Linked DNA regions of Acidithiobacillus ferrooxidans ATCC 23270. The protein of the gene in region 1 interacts with the protein of each later gene in a pairwise test. Links are inferred from orthologs where the notes say so. Each region holds a gene or a part of one and is shown on either strand. Other genes may lie near its edges.

Evidence for each region.
Region 2: the proteins of gyrB (region 1) and gyrA interact in binary tests that used the Escherichia coli proteins (3 or more experiments, as listed by UniProt). The link is inferred for Acidithiobacillus ferrooxidans ATCC 23270 from one-to-one orthologs.

What each region holds. Positions count from the first base shown.
Region 1 is NC_011761.1:622-8,596, reverse strand. The notes cover bases 3,660-6,760. They hold gyrB (DNA topoisomerase (ATP-hydrolyzing) subunit B), read right to left. Parts: upstream 6,361-6,760; coding sequence 3,958-6,360; downstream 3,660-3,957. Other genes in these bases: recF (DNA replication/repair protein RecF), read right to left, coding at 6,360-6,760; AFE_RS00020 (FAD-dependent oxidoreductase), read right to left, coding at 3,660-3,813. In the rest of the region: AFE_RS00025 (Csu type fimbrial protein), read right to left, coding at 1-212; more of AFE_RS00020, read right to left, coding at 307-3,659; more of recF, read right to left, coding at 6,761-7,412; dnaN (DNA polymerase III subunit beta), read right to left, coding at 7,414-7,975. UniProt on the Escherichia coli protein: DNA gyrase negatively supercoils closed circular double-stranded DNA in an ATP-dependent manner to maintain chromosomes in an underwound state.
Region 2 is NC_011761.1:806,522-814,478, forward strand. What follows is about bases 1,629-4,711. They hold gyrA (DNA gyrase subunit A), read left to right. Parts: upstream 1,629-1,942; coding sequence 1,943-4,480; downstream 4,481-4,711. Other genes in these bases: mtnA (S-methyl-5-thioribose-1-phosphate isomerase), read left to right, coding at 1,629-1,886; serC (3-phosphoserine/phosphohydroxythreonine transaminase), read left to right, coding at 4,488-4,711. Also shown: AFE_RS04185 (class I SAM-dependent rRNA methyltransferase), read right to left, coding at 1-679; more of mtnA, read left to right, coding at 834-1,628; more of serC, read left to right, coding at 4,712-5,576; serA (phosphoglycerate dehydrogenase), read left to right, coding at 5,588-7,171; pheA (prephenate dehydratase), read left to right, coding at 7,168-7,957. UniProt on the Escherichia coli protein: A type II topoisomerase that negatively supercoils closed circular double-stranded (ds) DNA in an ATP-dependent manner to maintain chromosomes in an underwound state.

The DNA.
Region 1 (7,975 bases):
GTGGAGTTGGCGTTTGTTACCGCACCGGTATAGGTGCCGAAAGCCAGGTTGGTGGCGGAAATCGTGCAAGTGGCCGCAACGGTAGCGGTAACCGTGAACGTGGCAGTGGCTGTAGAGGCCTCGGTCTGACCAGATAACAGACCAAGGGTCAGCGTTGACAGCACGCTGAGGCCGAAGAATAATTTTTTGTGCTGTTCCCGAAACAATTTCACGATACACCTCCCATTTGTTATACTACCTGGGTGTAAGTATAACGCAAATTCCACAGCATAATTGGATTTAAATCGAGTAAATAATATGTCTTTTTCATATTCCCCTGAACGTTAGGTGATCCAGCCACTGACTGGAGAGTCTTTCCAGCAAGCGATTCTGACTCTGGCGGGCGGTCAGGTTGTCCAGATCCACCCAGGCCAGGGGCTGATCCTGCTGGGCGCAGGAAAATACCGCCTTGGTGCGCTGTCCCGTTTCGGGGTCGATCTGCCATTGCAGACACTGGGCGCAGACGCCTTTGAGCATACACTGCATGGGACTGCCCACCGTCGCCGTAGCCTCCAGATCGGCCCGGAAATAGGGCTGTAGCTCCCCCTGGAGGGCCTGCTGAAAGGCCTTGAGCAGGCCGGTGGACCCCATGACCATCAGGCGATCCACACTGTTCAGGGCGATCTCCATCCCATGGGCCTTTTGCCCCGGCAACTCCCCGGCCCCATAGGCCCGCAACAAGGCGACCATGTCAGAGGCCTCGACACTGAGGTCCTGCTGGCGGTGGGTCTCGATCAACGAGCCGCTGCCCGTACACCAGATGATCTGGTCCGCGGCTTCTTCCAGCTCCGCCTGGTGATCCAGTTCGCTGGCTTTGCCCAATGCCGCCACATAGAGCACGCGGTTGCCCGCCGCCCGCAAGGCCGGGCCGATATCCAGCATCACCGCCGCACCCCAGCGTCCCGCGACCACCAGTATGGTCTTGCCGCTGGGGATGTCGGTGGGCGCGCCGGTCGGTCCCATGAGTATCAGAGGGTCGCCCGGCTGCAAACGTCCCACCAGACGCGGTCCGGTGCCCCACTGCAGGATCATGAGGCGCACCGCGTCGCCTTCCACCCCTGCACCGCTGACCGTCAGCACCGGTATCTGCAGGCGGGTACCGTCCACGATCGGGCTGTGACTCTCGAAGGTCTGCAAACGGAAAAACTGTCCCGGCCGGAAATTGCGGGCCGCCAGCGGGGCTTCCACCCACATCTCGGTGACGGCGGGGTTGCTGCGATCCATGCGGAGTACCCGCATGCTCAGCAGATGCTGCAACCGTTGCTGAAAGCCATGCACGTCGGGATCCACGGCGGTATCCAGCGTCCCCAGGCTCTGCATGACCTGCGGATACGTCGCCTTGGCCGAGGCGATGGCCTTGACCACGCTGCCGTGGAAGACCGGGTGGGTATCCCCAATAAAACTGATCCGGTGTCCCTGCGCATCACCATAGGAAGTAAAGGGACCGGCCTCGGGGGCTTTGCAGTGCTCGGCCACCTGCACCGCTTGCAACGGCCCGTTGTCGTGGGCCACATGGGTCAGGAAGTGGTCCCCGTCCAGTTGGAAAGTCCCCGGATATTCCCTTTCATAGATGGTGTTGGGGACAGTGCCGGCGGCAATGAAGACGGCCCGCGCGGGAAGCCGCACGTCCTGATCGCTGGCCAGCCAGCGCCCTTCCACCTCGCGCATTTGGCGGAAGACCATGTGCGCGATATGCCCATAGCTATCTAATTCTGCCCGGAGAGGATCGAGACCCTCACCATAATAGATCCCTTCTTCCATGGCCTTGATGAGTTCTTCATGGTTGCGGGTATAGGCGGGTGCCTGCTGCATCCCCTTCCGGTATGCCAGGGTGACGCCGCCCCAGGACTGGATCAGCGGCACGAAATTGGGCGATTCGTTCCCTGCTGCGGCGCGCTCGCGCTCGGCACGCACGGCGCGGCCGTGGGTCAGGAACTCGTCGAGAATCCCGGCATCCTCGGCGGAGAGTCCGGCGCGGAGTTTTTCTTCTCCGGAATGGGTCACCATCGCTTCGTAGCGCGCCAGCACCTTCTCTACCTGCCGCACATAATAGGCCTGTACCTCGGTGGCGGTATCCACCGCCGTGAGGCCACCGCCAATCACCACCGCCGGCAGGCGTACCTGCAGATTGGCGAGACTGGACCGCTTGCCCGCTCCGGTGAGCTGCAGCGCCATGAGGAAGTCGCTGGCCTGACGCATACCGCGCGCCAGACTCTCGCCCATGGGCACCACCCGCGGCAGACCCGCGCCGGTAGCGATGCAGACATGATCGAAACCCAGTTCCCAGGCGTTTTCGAGGGTGATGGTCCCGCCCAGCCGTACGCCGCCGAAAATCTGGAAATTCGAGCGCCGCGCCAGGGTCAGGTAGATCAACTTGAGAAAATTCTTGTCCCAGCGCACGGTAATGCCATATTCGGCCACACCGCCAAACCCGAGCAGAATGCGTTCGTCGAGGTCCTCCTGGAGATGGCTCCAGTCGCGGATGGGCTGCTCCAGCCACTGCCGGGGCAGGGGTTCGACTTTCAGGCCATCGATACCCACCACCGCACAACCTTCCTGCAGGAGATGATGGGCCATGGTGAAGCCAGCCGGGCCCATGCCCGCCACCAGTACCTTGCGCCCGTTATAGGGCTGCGCCAAGTATTGCACGGCGCGCAACGGGTTCCAGCGGGTCAGCAGATCGTAGAGTTCCACGCCCCAGGGCAGATTCAACACATCCGTGAGGATCCGCGTTTCAATCTGCGGGATGTTCACCGGATCCTGCTTCTGGTAGACGCAGGCCTTCATACAGTCGTTGCAGATGCGGTGTCCGGTGGCGGGGACCATGGGGTTGTCCACCATGGCCATGGCCAGGGCGGCGATATGGAATCCGTCCCGCTTCAGTACCTGCATCTCGGAGATTTTTTCTTCCAGGGGACAGCCTGTCAGGGTGACGCCCAGGGGGTCCACCTTGAGACCCAGTTCCGGCACGCCCTTTTTCTCCGGAAAGCCCTTGGAACAAAAATCACCTTCGTGATCATGGCAGTACAAACAATAATGGACTTCATTCTGGACGCTGCGGGCGTCCATACGCAGATCGGTCAGATGAAAGCTGTCGCGGCGCCGCAGGGTGCCGTCCGGCGCCACGAAGGGTGCACCGGGGAGATCCTCCCGACGTTTCAAGGGTACCAGCGCCTCGTGGTCCACTCGTTGGGGGAGACGGAAACTGGACCAGCCCTGCACCGCCAGGGCGGCCTGTGGATCACTCAGGATGCGGGCACACCACCGGGTCAGACGGTCGATGGCCACGGCATGAGCCGCTTCATCCTCGAGCCATGCTTCACCCAGCCGGGCAATGGCCCATTCGCGATCTTCCAGCGGCCAGCCACGCTGCCGGATTTCGCTGTCCAACCACTGATCCAGATCGGCAAAGGATTCGGGGAATTCGCCCCGGTAACGGCGCGCGCGGCGCAACACGAAATGCTTTTTGAACGCCATGACTACGTCATGACTGCGGGTCCGGGCCTGCAACGCCGCCACTTCCGACCCCAGGTGGAAGAGCTGCGCGACAAATCGTTCCAGGTGCGGCGCAAGCCGCAGCAGAAACTCGCTCTGGGCTTTATCCGCAGGCCGCGCTCCGGCGGCACGATATACCTGCAGGTCTTCCACCAGGGTCTGGTCTTTTTCCGCCAGGACACGAAGAAATTCCCCATCCAGCCGCGCGAGCCCTTCAGAAGTAAAAAGTTCTTTATATTCAAAGTTTAGTAAATTAAGCACCAGGATCTCCCGAGTCATACCAGCGACTGCGCTGCGACTGCATTCACAAAGCTGTCATATTCTGCTGGCAATATGGGATTCTGTCATCTTTTCAGGATGGCCGGAGGAAATATCATCCGTTGACCCATATCACTGCGTTTTGATCAGGAAGCCGCCGCGCGATCAGATATCGAGTCTGGATACAAAACGCGCATTCTCCTCGATAAAGCGCCGACGCGGTTCCACCGCGTCGCCCATGAGCATGGAAAAGACCTCGTCGGCGGCGATGGCGTCTTCCACATCCACCCGCACCAGACGGCGGTTTGCGGCATTCATGGTGGTTTCCCAGAGCTGTTCCGGATTCATTTCACCGAGTCCCTTGTAGCGCTGAATCTCGACGCCACGGCGGGCATCCGCCAGAAGCCAGTCCATGGCGGTGCGGAAACGGCTGACGGCAAGCCCTCGTTCGCCCCTTTCCATACGCGCTCCCACGCCGATTTTGCCCTCGATCTGCCGCGCATAATCCGCCAGATGTCGATATTCGCCCCCGGCAAAAAAATCCTGATCGAAGAAACGCAGTTCCACGCTGCCATGATGTTCGCGGCGCACCACCAGGCGCAAGGCCTCCGCTTCACCCACCCGCTCCACCGTGTAATGTTCGGCGGGCAGGGCATTCACTTCCAGTGCCGCGCGGAGCTGCCGCGCAAAATCGTCCCAGGTGGCGCTATCCGCCGACTCCGCAACGATGGGTGGCAAGGTGGCCAAGGCCCAGAGCAGAGTACTGGGATAACGCCGTTCCAGACGCTGCACCAGTGCCTCGATGTTCTGGTATTGACGCATCATGCCGCCCAGTTGCTCATCCGTTACCGGCTCGGCATCCGCCGCGGGACGGAATTGCGCGCCCTGCATGGCAATTTCACGCAGATAGGCGGCCAGTTCGCCGTCATCCTTGAGGTAGCGTTCCTCCTTGCCCTTCTTGACCTTGTAGAGGGGCGGCTGGGCGATGTAAATATGGCCGCGTGCCACGAGATCGGGCATCTGCCGATAGAAAAAGGTCAGCAACAGGGTGCGGATGTGGCTGCCGTCCACGTCCGCGTCCGTCATGATGATGACCCGGTGATAACGCAGCTTAGCCACATCAAAATCCCCGGCACCGATACCGGTACCCAGCGCGGTAATCAGGGTGCCAATTTCGTCGGACGAAAGCATCCGGTCGAAACGCGCCCGTTCCACATTGAGGATTTTGCCCTTCAGGGGAAGGATGGCCTGATGCCGGCGATCCCGGCCCTGTTTGGCAGAGCCGCCTGCGGAATCGCCCTCCACCAGATAGATTTCACACTGGGCCGGATCTTTCTCCTGACAGTCGGCCAGCTTGCCGGGAAGGTTGGCAATGTCCAGCGCCCCCTTGCGGCGGGTCAGTTCCCGTGCCCGCCGGGCGGCTTCCCGCGCCCGCGCCGCTTCGACGATCTTGGCGGCGATGGCCTGCGCCTCTTTGGGATGCTCATCCAGAAACATGGTCAGCGCCTCGGACATGGAGGACTCGACTATCGGTTTGACCTCGCTGGAGACCAGTTTTTCCTTGGTCTGCGAAGAAAATTTGGGGTCCGGTACCTTGACGGAAAGCACCGCTGTCAATCCTTCGCGTGCATCCTCGCCACTCACCGCAACCTTGGCCTTGGCGATGATGCCTTCCCGTTCCATATACTGGTTCAAGGTACGGGTCAGGGCACCGCGAAAGCCCGCCAAATGGGTGCCGCCATCGGCCTGGGGAATATTGTTGGTGAAGCAGAGCACCGCCTCGTTATAGCCTTCGTTCCACTGCAGGGCCGCTTCGACGACAATGCCGTCGCGCTCGCCGGTGAGAGTGATCACACTGGGATGAATGGCGGTTTTGCTGCGGTTGAGATGCTCTACGAAAGCGCGAATACCGCCTTCATAATGAAAGGTTTCCTCCCGGCTGGCCCGCTCATCCAGCAGGGTGATATGCACGCCGGAATTGAGAAAGGCCAGTTCGCGCAAGCGCTTCGCGATGATCTCGAAGTGAAAATGGGTATCGGCAAAAACCTGGGGCGAGGGTTTGAAGCGGATGGTACTGCCATGTTTGCGTGATGCATCGCCGCGGGCGATGGGTGCCTGGGGTTCGCCATCGTGATACTCCTGGGTCCAGACATAACCGTCACGGAAGATGCGCAATTGCAGAGTTTCCGAAAGGGCGTTGACCACCGAGACACCAACCCCGTGCAAGCCGCCGGAAACCTTGTAGGCGTTGTCATCGAACTTACCACCTGCATGCAGCACGGTCATGATGACTTCGGCAGCGGATCGGCCCTCCCCGGCGTGCATGTCCACCGGTATACCACGACCGTTGTCGCTGATGCTGACGGATTCATCCTCGTGGATGGTCACGATGATGGTATCGCAATACCCGCCGAGCGCCTCATCGATGGCGTTATCCACTACTTCGAAGACCATGTGATGCAGTCCGCTGCCGTCATCGGTATCGCCGATATACATGCCGGGGCGTTTGCGTACCGCTTCCAGACCTTTCAACACCTGGATACTGGAAGAATCGTATGTTTCCATCATCATGCCGTTTCCTTCTCAAGCTGGCCTGCTGCCAGACAAAAATGACTGCCGCCCACCGTCGCCGGAATCTGCCGGGCGGTGGTGACCGCAGCAAAGATCTGCACACCCAGCAGATCGAGTTCGTTGACCCACCAATCCCGTGCCGAAGCGTCCAGCTCCGCCGCGAAATCGTCGATCAGTATGGTCGGCAGGGGCAACCCGGCCTGCTTCAGGATTTTCACCTGCGCCAGACGATAGGCCAGACCCAATACCCGCAACTGGCCCCGCGAAAGAATATCCGGTGCCGGTTTGCCGCGTACCCGGAATGCCAGATTGGCGCGATGCGGGCCGCTGTGGGTATAGCCCGCTTCGCGATCCTGTTCGTGATCCCGCAGCAGGCAGTCGCCCAGCGCCATGCCTTCCTTCCAACCGCTGTGCAGATGCAGACTGAGCCCGGACAATGATCCGGACCAGCGTTCCCAGAGGGTCACGACTTCGAGCTGCACAGCGGCGAGATGGGCCTGCCGCCGCTGCTGGATGTCTTCGCCGGCGACGATGACACCATCGTCCCAGGGTTGTCGGCCATGATCGCTTTTCAGCCAGGCATTGCGTTGCTGCAACGCCCGTCGGTATTGGCGAAATACCGTGCCGTAATACCGGTCTGCGTAATAAATGCCCCAGTCCAGTACGCGCCGGCGGCCCTCCGCCGTCCCCGAGACAAAGTGGCTGTTGTCCTCGTGCAGGCTTTGCAGAGGCAAAATATCCAGCAGTAGCCAGGCAGAACCGAGCGGCTCCCCATCATAGCGTATTTCTCGTTCTTCGCCACGCCGGCGCAGGGCGAGGAAATGACCGGACAGATGCGCACTGACCAGATAGGCGTCGTCCCCCTCCCGCAGGACATGGCGGGACCCATGTCGCCAGGTCTGCCCCGTACCAAGCACGTGGATGGCTTCCAGCACCGAGCTCTTGCCCGCGCCGTTGGCGCCTATCAGCCAGTTCCACTGGCGGTCCGTTTTCAGATCCAAGGTTTCTATGCAACGCACAGACTGGATATGCAGTGCCTCCAGGGGCATCTCAAAGACGAACGGGCATGATGATATACAGGGGATTATTGCTGTCTACCGGGGTGAAAACGGCGCTGCTGTCGCTGTCCTTGACCCGCATCCGCAAACTTTCCTGGGGGAATATCTGGGTCGTGTCCGTCAGATAGCGGCTGTTGAAAGCGATATCCAGGGTGTCACCCTGATACTCGACGGGAATCTGGATTTCGCCTTCCTCCTGCTCCTCATTGCGGCTGCGCAGGGTCATCTGGTCGTTTTCCAGATGAAGATGGGTGGTCGGATTACGGTCGCTGACCAGAACGTCGCTCTGCTGCAAGGCACTTTTGAAGGCCTGGCGGTCCAGTATGGCGAAGCGGGGGTGTCCCTGGGGGATGACCCGGCGGTAATCGGGATATTTGGCGTCGATGAGCTTGCAGGCGAACTGCTGTGTACCATCATTGAGCAGAAAGCTGGCATCCGACATTTCCAGAACGATGTCGCCGTCATCGAGAATCCGCAGTAGTTCGAGGACGGCTTTGCGCGGCAGTATGGCCTGGTAGCTTCCGCTTTCCAGGCTGCTGGCAAAAGGCAGGGTC
Region 2 (7,957 bases), 810 kb from region 1 along the record:
GGCGCCCCTGGGCAAAGTCCCGCAAGCGGCGTCGATTGGCGCGATGGTCATAAAACCAGCCGGTTTTTTGCCCGCCGCGGGGGTCAACCTGGAACAGACAGTCGTTTTCCCAAACCTCCAGCCGCTCCGGGATATGCCCGAAAAGGACTTCGACGCGGTCTTCCAACCCTTCCAGTCGCCGCGCCGCGCCGCTGGCCTTCAGCAAAATGCCCGCCGGGCGCAGCAGACCCTGCAAAGCCGCCGTGATCAGGGGCAAATCGCGATCCATGCCGAGACTACCTGCCTGTAGCACCAGATGGTCCTCATAGCGGTCGATAACCAGGCCCGGCAAACCATCGCCTTCACCATGCACCAGGCGATAGAAAGGCGCACCGAACAGACGCTCCCGCATCCGCAAAGCCTGCTGCAAGCGGCTGCGATAAAAGCCCTCGTCGATGCGGACATGCGGGTCACGGCTCAACAAGCGCGCACAGAGCAGGGTATGAGGATTGACGTGGGCGAGCCCCAGGGCCTTACCCTGGGCGTCTTCCATCCGGCAGACGCTGCCTGGAGTGACGGCGGTGAGGGGGGTTTTCTGGACATCGATTTCGTTGCTGTAGACCCATAGATGACCGGCGCGGAGGCGGCGATCCTCCTTGGGACGCAGGCGAAGAATGGGGTATGGGTTAGCAGAAGACATGAGTGGACCTGATGGTGAAAGCGGGAGTGCCCCGGAAACATGGGGTCTGGACGTTCCGGCGCATTTTACAGACTTTTCAACTGCCCGTATATTGAGCACACCATACTGCGGTGTTCCGCTCCCGACCGACCTGGTATCTTGCCGAGGAGGATATGTGTCCAGTGCCGACCAAATTCGTGCCATCCGTTGGGAGGAGGGTCAGCTCTGCCTTCTCGATCAGAGGCTGTTGCCGCAGCAGGAAACCTGGTTGAAGCTCAGTGATTATCGCGCGGTGGCGGTGGCGATTCGGCAGATGGTAGTGCGTGGTGCGCCGGCAATCGGCATTACCGCGGCTTATGCCATGGCACTGGCCGTGCGCGAGGCGAGCACACATACGGACTGGCAGGCACGCCTGCTGAGTGCCGCCGACGAGATCAAGGCGGCACGACCGACGGCGGTGAATCTCGCTTGGGCGACGGACCGGCAACTGGCATTGGCGCAATCGGTGTCTACCGCGGGACAGGCCGTTGCCGCGCTTTTACAGGCCGCTCATGACTTGCTCCGCGATGATATCGCCGATAACCAGCGTCTGGGCCGTTATGGCGCGGAGCTCTTGCCGGCGGAGGGTGGCATCCTCACCCACTGCAATACGGGCAGTCTGGCGACCGGCGGATATGGCACGGCACTGGGCGTGATTCGTGCAGGGATTTCTGCGGGTAAGCAGCTCCATATCTATGCTGACGAAACCAGGCCTTGGCTGCAGGGCGCGCGCCTCACCGCCTGGGAGTTGCAGAAGGACGGTATTCCCTTCCATCTCCATGCCGACAGCGCCGCGGCCTATCTGATGCAGCAGGGCCTGATCCATGCGGTGATCGTTGGTGCCGACCGCATTGCCGCCAATGGCGACACGGCGAACAAAATTGGCACCTACAGCCTTGCCGTATTGGCGCAATATCATCAGATTCCTTTCTATGTCGCGGCGCCTTTGAGTACGGTGGACTTCGCCATGCCCGATGGCGGCGGCATCGTCATCGAAGAGCGCCCCGCCGCCGAGGTGCAGCAGTGTGCGGGCCACGTGGTGGCACCCGAAGGTGTCGAAGTGCGCAATCCGGCTTTTGATGTCACCCCCGCCAGTCTGATCACCGCCATTATCACCGAGCGCGGCGTGGCGCGCCCAGGGTTTCCGGTGGCGCTCCAGGCGTTGGCCGCTGGCCACATGCAGGCTTAGCCCTGCTGTGGCATAATGCCGTGTTGAAAAAATAATCAGGGGTACTCAGTCTCCACATGATCGAATTCGCCAAAGAAACCATTCCTGTCAGTCTCGAAAAGGAGATGCGCCAGTCCTACCTCGATTACGCCATGAGCGTGATCGTCGGTCGTGCCCTGCCGGACGCCCGCGACGGCCTCAAGCCAGTGCATCGTCGTGTGCTCTTCGCCATGCACGAGATGAGCAACGATTGGAACAAACCCTACAAGAAGTCGGCGCGTGTCGTCGGCGATGTCATCGGTAAATACCATCCCCACGGCGATACCGCTGTCTATGACACGATGGTGCGGATGGCGCAGGACTTTTCCATGCGCTACCCGCTCATCGACGGGCAGGGTAACTTTGGTTCGGTGGATGGCGACAGCCCCGCCGCCATGCGCTACACCGAAGTGCGTATGTCCCGCATTGCCCACGAGATGCTGGCGGATCTGGAAAAGGAGACCGTTGATTTCGGCCCCAACTACGATGAAAAGGAGATGGAACCGCTGGTCATGCCAGCGCGTATCCCCAATCTGCTGATCAATGGCTCGGCGGGCATCGCGGTCGGTATGGCCACCAATATCCCGCCCCACAATCTGACGGAAGTGATCAGTGCCTGTCTGGCGCTGGTGGATGATCCCGAGACTCCGGATGAAGACCTGTTTACCTTGGTCCCGGCGCCGGATTTCCCGACGGCAGGTTTCATTCATGGCCGTGCCGGCAGTATCGAAGCCTACCGCACCGGGCGGGGCCGCGTGGTCATGCGCGCGCGCTGTGAGTTCGAGACGGACAAAAAATCCAACCGGCAGAGCATCATCGTCACCGAACTGCCCTATCAGGTGAATAAGGCCAAGCTCATCGAGCGCATCGCCGAGATGGTCAAGGAAAAGCGTCTGGAAGGCATCAGTGACCTGCGCGATGAGTCCGACAAGTCGGGTATGCGTATCGCCATTGAACTCAAACGGGATGCCAATGCCGATGTGGTGTTGAATAATCTTTACCAGCACACGGTCATGCAGAGCGTGTTCAATATCAATATGGTGGCGCTGCTGGACGGGGCACCGCGGACCCTCGGTCTGCGCGATCTGCTGCAGGCCTTCATCCAGCATCGCCGCGAGGTGGTCACCCGGCGCACCGTCTTCGAGCTGAAGAAGGCGCGCGATCGCGCCCATATCCTGGAAGGCCTGGCGGTGGCGCTGGTCAATCTGGACCCGCTCATCAGCCTGATCCGGGCGGCGGCCAGCCCGGCGGAAGCCAAGGCGCAGATGCTGGCGAAGTCCTGGGAGCCGGGCATGGTCGCGGCGCTGCTGGTCGAACGTGGAGAGCCCTCGGAGGGGATGCACGCGGACGGATATCATCTGTCCGAATTGCAGGCCCAGGCCATTCTCGATTTGCGTTTGCACCGTCTGACGGGGCTGGAGCAGGACAAAATCCGCGATGAATATCTGGCCTTGCTGGATCGTATCCGCGAGTTGCTGGAGATTCTCGGCTCGAAGACTCGGCTCATGGAGGTCATCCGCGAAGAGCTGGTGGCTATCCGCGATCAATACGGGGATGCCCGGCGCAGCGAGATCGTGGCGGATACCGGTGATATTTCGACGGAAGATCTGATTACCGAAGAGGAAATGGTGGTGACCTTCACCCACGCCGGTTATATCAAGGCGCAGCCGGTGACGGTCTTCAATGCCCAGAGACGGGGTGGCAAGGGCAAGATGGCCACCACCACCAAAGAAGAGGACTTTGTCGAACGCATGTTCTGCGCTTCGACCCATGCCTATTGTTTGTTCTTCAGCAATCTCGGTAAAGTCTTCTGGCAAAAAGTGTATCAGTTGCCGCAGGCAGGTCGTGGCGCCAAGGGCAAGCCCATCGTCAACATGCTGTCGCTGGCGCCCACGGAGCGCATCACCGCCGTGCTGCCGGTGCGTGACTTTACCGAGGGCCAGTTTGTCTGCATGGTTACCTCCCTGGGCGTCGTCAAAAAGACACCGGTCATGGAGTATTCCCGGCCGCGTAGTCAGGGGATCAATGCCATCAACCTGGATCCCGGTGATCGTCTGGTCGCCGTTGGCCTCTCTGACGGGCAGCGCGAGTTCATGCTCTTTACCCGGCACGGCATGGCGGTGCGCTTCCCCGAGGCGAAGGTTCGGGCCATGGGTCGCAATGCCCGGGGCGTGCGCGGCATCAGTCTGGAAGAGAATGATCGGGTGATTTCGGCACAGTGGGTGGACTCCAGTCAGGTGATCCTTACCACTACGGCCAATGGGTACGGTAAATTGACGAAAGTGGACGAATACCGCCGCACCAACCGGGGCGGGAAGGGCGTCATTGCCATCCAGACCAACGAGCGTAATGGCGATGTGGTCGGCGCGCTGGCGGTAACGGAGCGGGATGAATTGATGCTGGTCTCCGACCACGGCACCCTGATCCGCATCGCGGTGAACAGCATCCGCCGCACCGGCCGGAATGCGCAGGGGGTGCGTTTGATTAATCTGGGCGAGGGTGAACAACTCGCGGGACTGGCATTGATTGCCGATACGGACGAAGAGGAGGGGGAGCAGACCGATCTGCCCCAGTAAATGCACCATGAATCAAACTATTTTCAATTTCAGCGCTGGTCCCGCGGTTTTGCCCCACGTGGTTCTGGAACAGGTTCAGGCAGAGCTCCTGGATTGGCATGGCAGCGGCATGTCGGTCATGGAAATGAGCCATCGTGGTCCTGAATTCATGAAGATCGCCGCCGAGGCTGAGCAGGATCTTCGTGATCTCCTGGACATTCCGGCCAATTACAAGATTCTGTTTTTGCAGGGCGGAGCGACGCTGCAATTTGCCATGGTTCCACTTAATCTGATGCGCGGTCATGGCAAGGCCAGCTATGTACAGACGGGAATCTGGTCCAAGAAAGCGATTGCGGAAGCTCGGCGCTTTACTGCGGTGGAGATTGCCGCCAGCAACGAGGATCGTCACGCCAGCTACGTGCCCATGCAGGCGGACTGGCAGGTCAGCCCGGACACTGCGTATGTGCACATCACCGGGAATGAAACCATCGGCGGCGTGGAGTTCGACTTCATTCCGGATCTGGGCGATATTCCGCTGGTCAGCGATGCCTCTTCCCATATTCTTTCCAAGCCCACGGATGTCAGCCGTTTCGGTCTGATATATGCTGGCGCGCAGAAAAATATCGGCCCCGCTGGACTGACCCTGGTCATCGTCCGTGATGACCTCCTCGGCCACGCACCGGCAAACACCGCCACCATGCTGGATTACGCCGTCTATGCCAAAGAGGAATCCATGCATAATACGCCGCCGACCTTCGCCATCTATGTCGCCGGTCTGGTTTTCAAGTGGCTCAAACAGCTCGGCGGCCTTGAAAGGATGGCGGAGATCAACGCACGAAAGGCCCGGTTGCTCTATGACGCCATCGATGAATCCCGTGGGTTTTATGCCAACCCGGTGGAAACCCGCAATCGCTCACGCATGAATGTGCCTTTTACGCTGGCGGATGCGGCCATGGATGAAGCCTTTCTCAAGGGCGCCAGGAGTCATGGCTTGATCCAGCTCAAGGGACACCGCTCGGTGGGCGGCATGCGCGCCTCCATTTACAACGCGATGCCGGAGGCTGGCGTACAGATCCTGGCGGACTACCTGCGGGACTTCGCCCGCCAGCACGGTTGAGGAGCGCCACCATGCCAGCCGTTTTGATCGCCGATAAAATGTCAGCACGTGCGGTAGAAATATTTCACGAACGTGGTATCGCCGTGGAGGTGAAAACCGGTCTGGGCAAAGAGGCACTTTGCGCGATCATCGGTCAGTACGACGGTTTGGCGATACGCTCGGCGACCAACGTGGATGCCGACGTGCTCGCCGCTGCCAGTCGCCTGAAGGTGGTGGGGCGGGCTGGTATTGGCGTGGACAATGTCGATATCCATGCGGCCAGCAAACGCGGCGTGATCGTCATGAATACCCCCTATGGCAACACGGTGACGACCGCGGAGCATGCCATCGCCTTGATGATGGCGGCGGCACGGATGATCCCCCAGGCCACCATGAGCCTGAAGGCGGGGCAGTGGGAAAAATCCCGTTTCCAGGGGGTCGAACTCTACCAGAAGACCCTGGGCGTCATCGGCACGGGCAATATCGGTTCGCTGGTGATTGCCCGTGCCCAAGGTCTGGGGATGCGGGTCATCGCCTACGATCCCTATCTCTCCAAAATCCGTGCGGCCGATCTCGGCGTGGAACTGGTGGAGATGGATACGCTGCTGGCCCGCGCCGATTTTTTAACGGTCCATACGCCGCTGACGGATGCTACCCGTAACCTTTTCCGTGCCGAGACCTTCGCCAAAATGAAGCCGGGTGCCATTCTGGTGAATGCCGCACGTGGCTGCATCGTGGATGAGGCAGCCCTGTACGATGCCTTGAAATCCGGGCACTTGCGCGCTGCGGCTCTGGATGTTTTCTGCAAGGAACCGGTGCATGGCGACAATCCCTTGCTGGAACTGGACAACTTCATCTGTACGCCGCACCTCGGGGCTTCCACCGAAGAGGCACAGGTCAATGTCGCTATCCAGGTGGCCGAGCAGATCAGCGCCTATCTGTTGCGCGGCGTGGTCCAGAATGCGGTCAATCTGCCTTCCGTCAAAGAGGAGGAATTGCTGCTGTTGCAGCCCTACCTCAATCTCGGAGAGCGGCTCGGACTGGTTCTGGGGCAACTGGCAGGTTCCGGGCTGCGCGAAGTGGTGATCGAATATGCCGGCGAAGTTGCCGAACTCAATACGGCGGCCCTCACCACCGCCATTCTCAAGGGCATTCTGCAGAGTGCCCTGCCGGAAACCATCAATGCCGTCAACGCCCCGGTTCTCGCCAAGGAGCGCGGCATAGGCATCGAAACCCGCAAACGCGAATCAGCCGACGAACTGCGCGCCCGGATCGCGGTGACGCTGCGCATGGATCAGGGTGAGCGGGTGGCGGTGGGAACCCTGGTTCATGAGCATCAGGCCCGTCTGGTTCAACTGGATGGTATCGACGTGGAAATGCCTCTGGCGGGGGATCTGCTCTATATCCAGAATCGTGACGAGCCCGGTCTGATCGGGCGCATCGGTGGGTTGCTGGGCGCAGCGGGCATCAATATTGCGCAATTTCACCTGGGCCGCGAAAAACCGGCGGGGGCAGCACTCTCCTTCATTGCCGTCGACCAACCGCTGACGGAAGTGTTGCTGGAGCAGGTTGCCTCCCTTCCGGGAGTCTTGGCGGCCCGCATGTTGCGGTTATGAAAAACCCGGAACTGGCGGCCCTGCGTAAGGCCATCGATCAGGTGGATCAGCAGTTCCTGCAACTGCTCGGCGAGCGGGGCCGGCTTGCGCAGCAGGTGGGTGCCGTCAAACAGGCTGCGGGCGAAGTGAATTTTTACCATCCAGACCGTGAGTCGGAGATTCTCCGTCGGGTCATGGCCGATAACCCTGGGCCCTTTTCCAGTGAACAGGTTGCCATCATTTTCCGGGAGATCATCTCTGCAGGCCTGGCCCTGGAGCAACCCCTGCAAGTGGCCTATCTTGGACCCGCCGGCACGTTTTCGCAGATCGCGGCGCAGAAGCATTTCGGGCGCGCGGCCGTTCTGCAGCCCACCGCGGGGATCGCCGAGATTTTCCGCCTGGTGGACAGTGACCAGGCCCGGTTCGGTGTGGTGCCGGTGGAGAACAGCACTGAAGGTTCCGTCAATCTCAGTCTGGATCTGCTCCTGGATTACCCCTTGCAGATCTGCGGCGAGGTCCAGTTACGCATCGTCCATAATCTGGTGGCCAAGGTGCCCATCTCCACCGTTCGCCGTGTCTACGTTCATTATCAGACCAGGGCCCAGTGCCGTCAGTGGCTCGCGACCCATTTGCCGCAGGCGGAATTGGTGGATGTGGCCAGCAACGCGGTTGCCGCGGAACGGGCTGCGACAGATGCCGATGGCAGCGCCATTTCCACGACCCTCGCCGCGGAAGCGTACGGCCTCGACATTCTGGTCGCGGGGATCGAAGACAACCCGGAGAACACCACCCGTTTTCTGATCATTG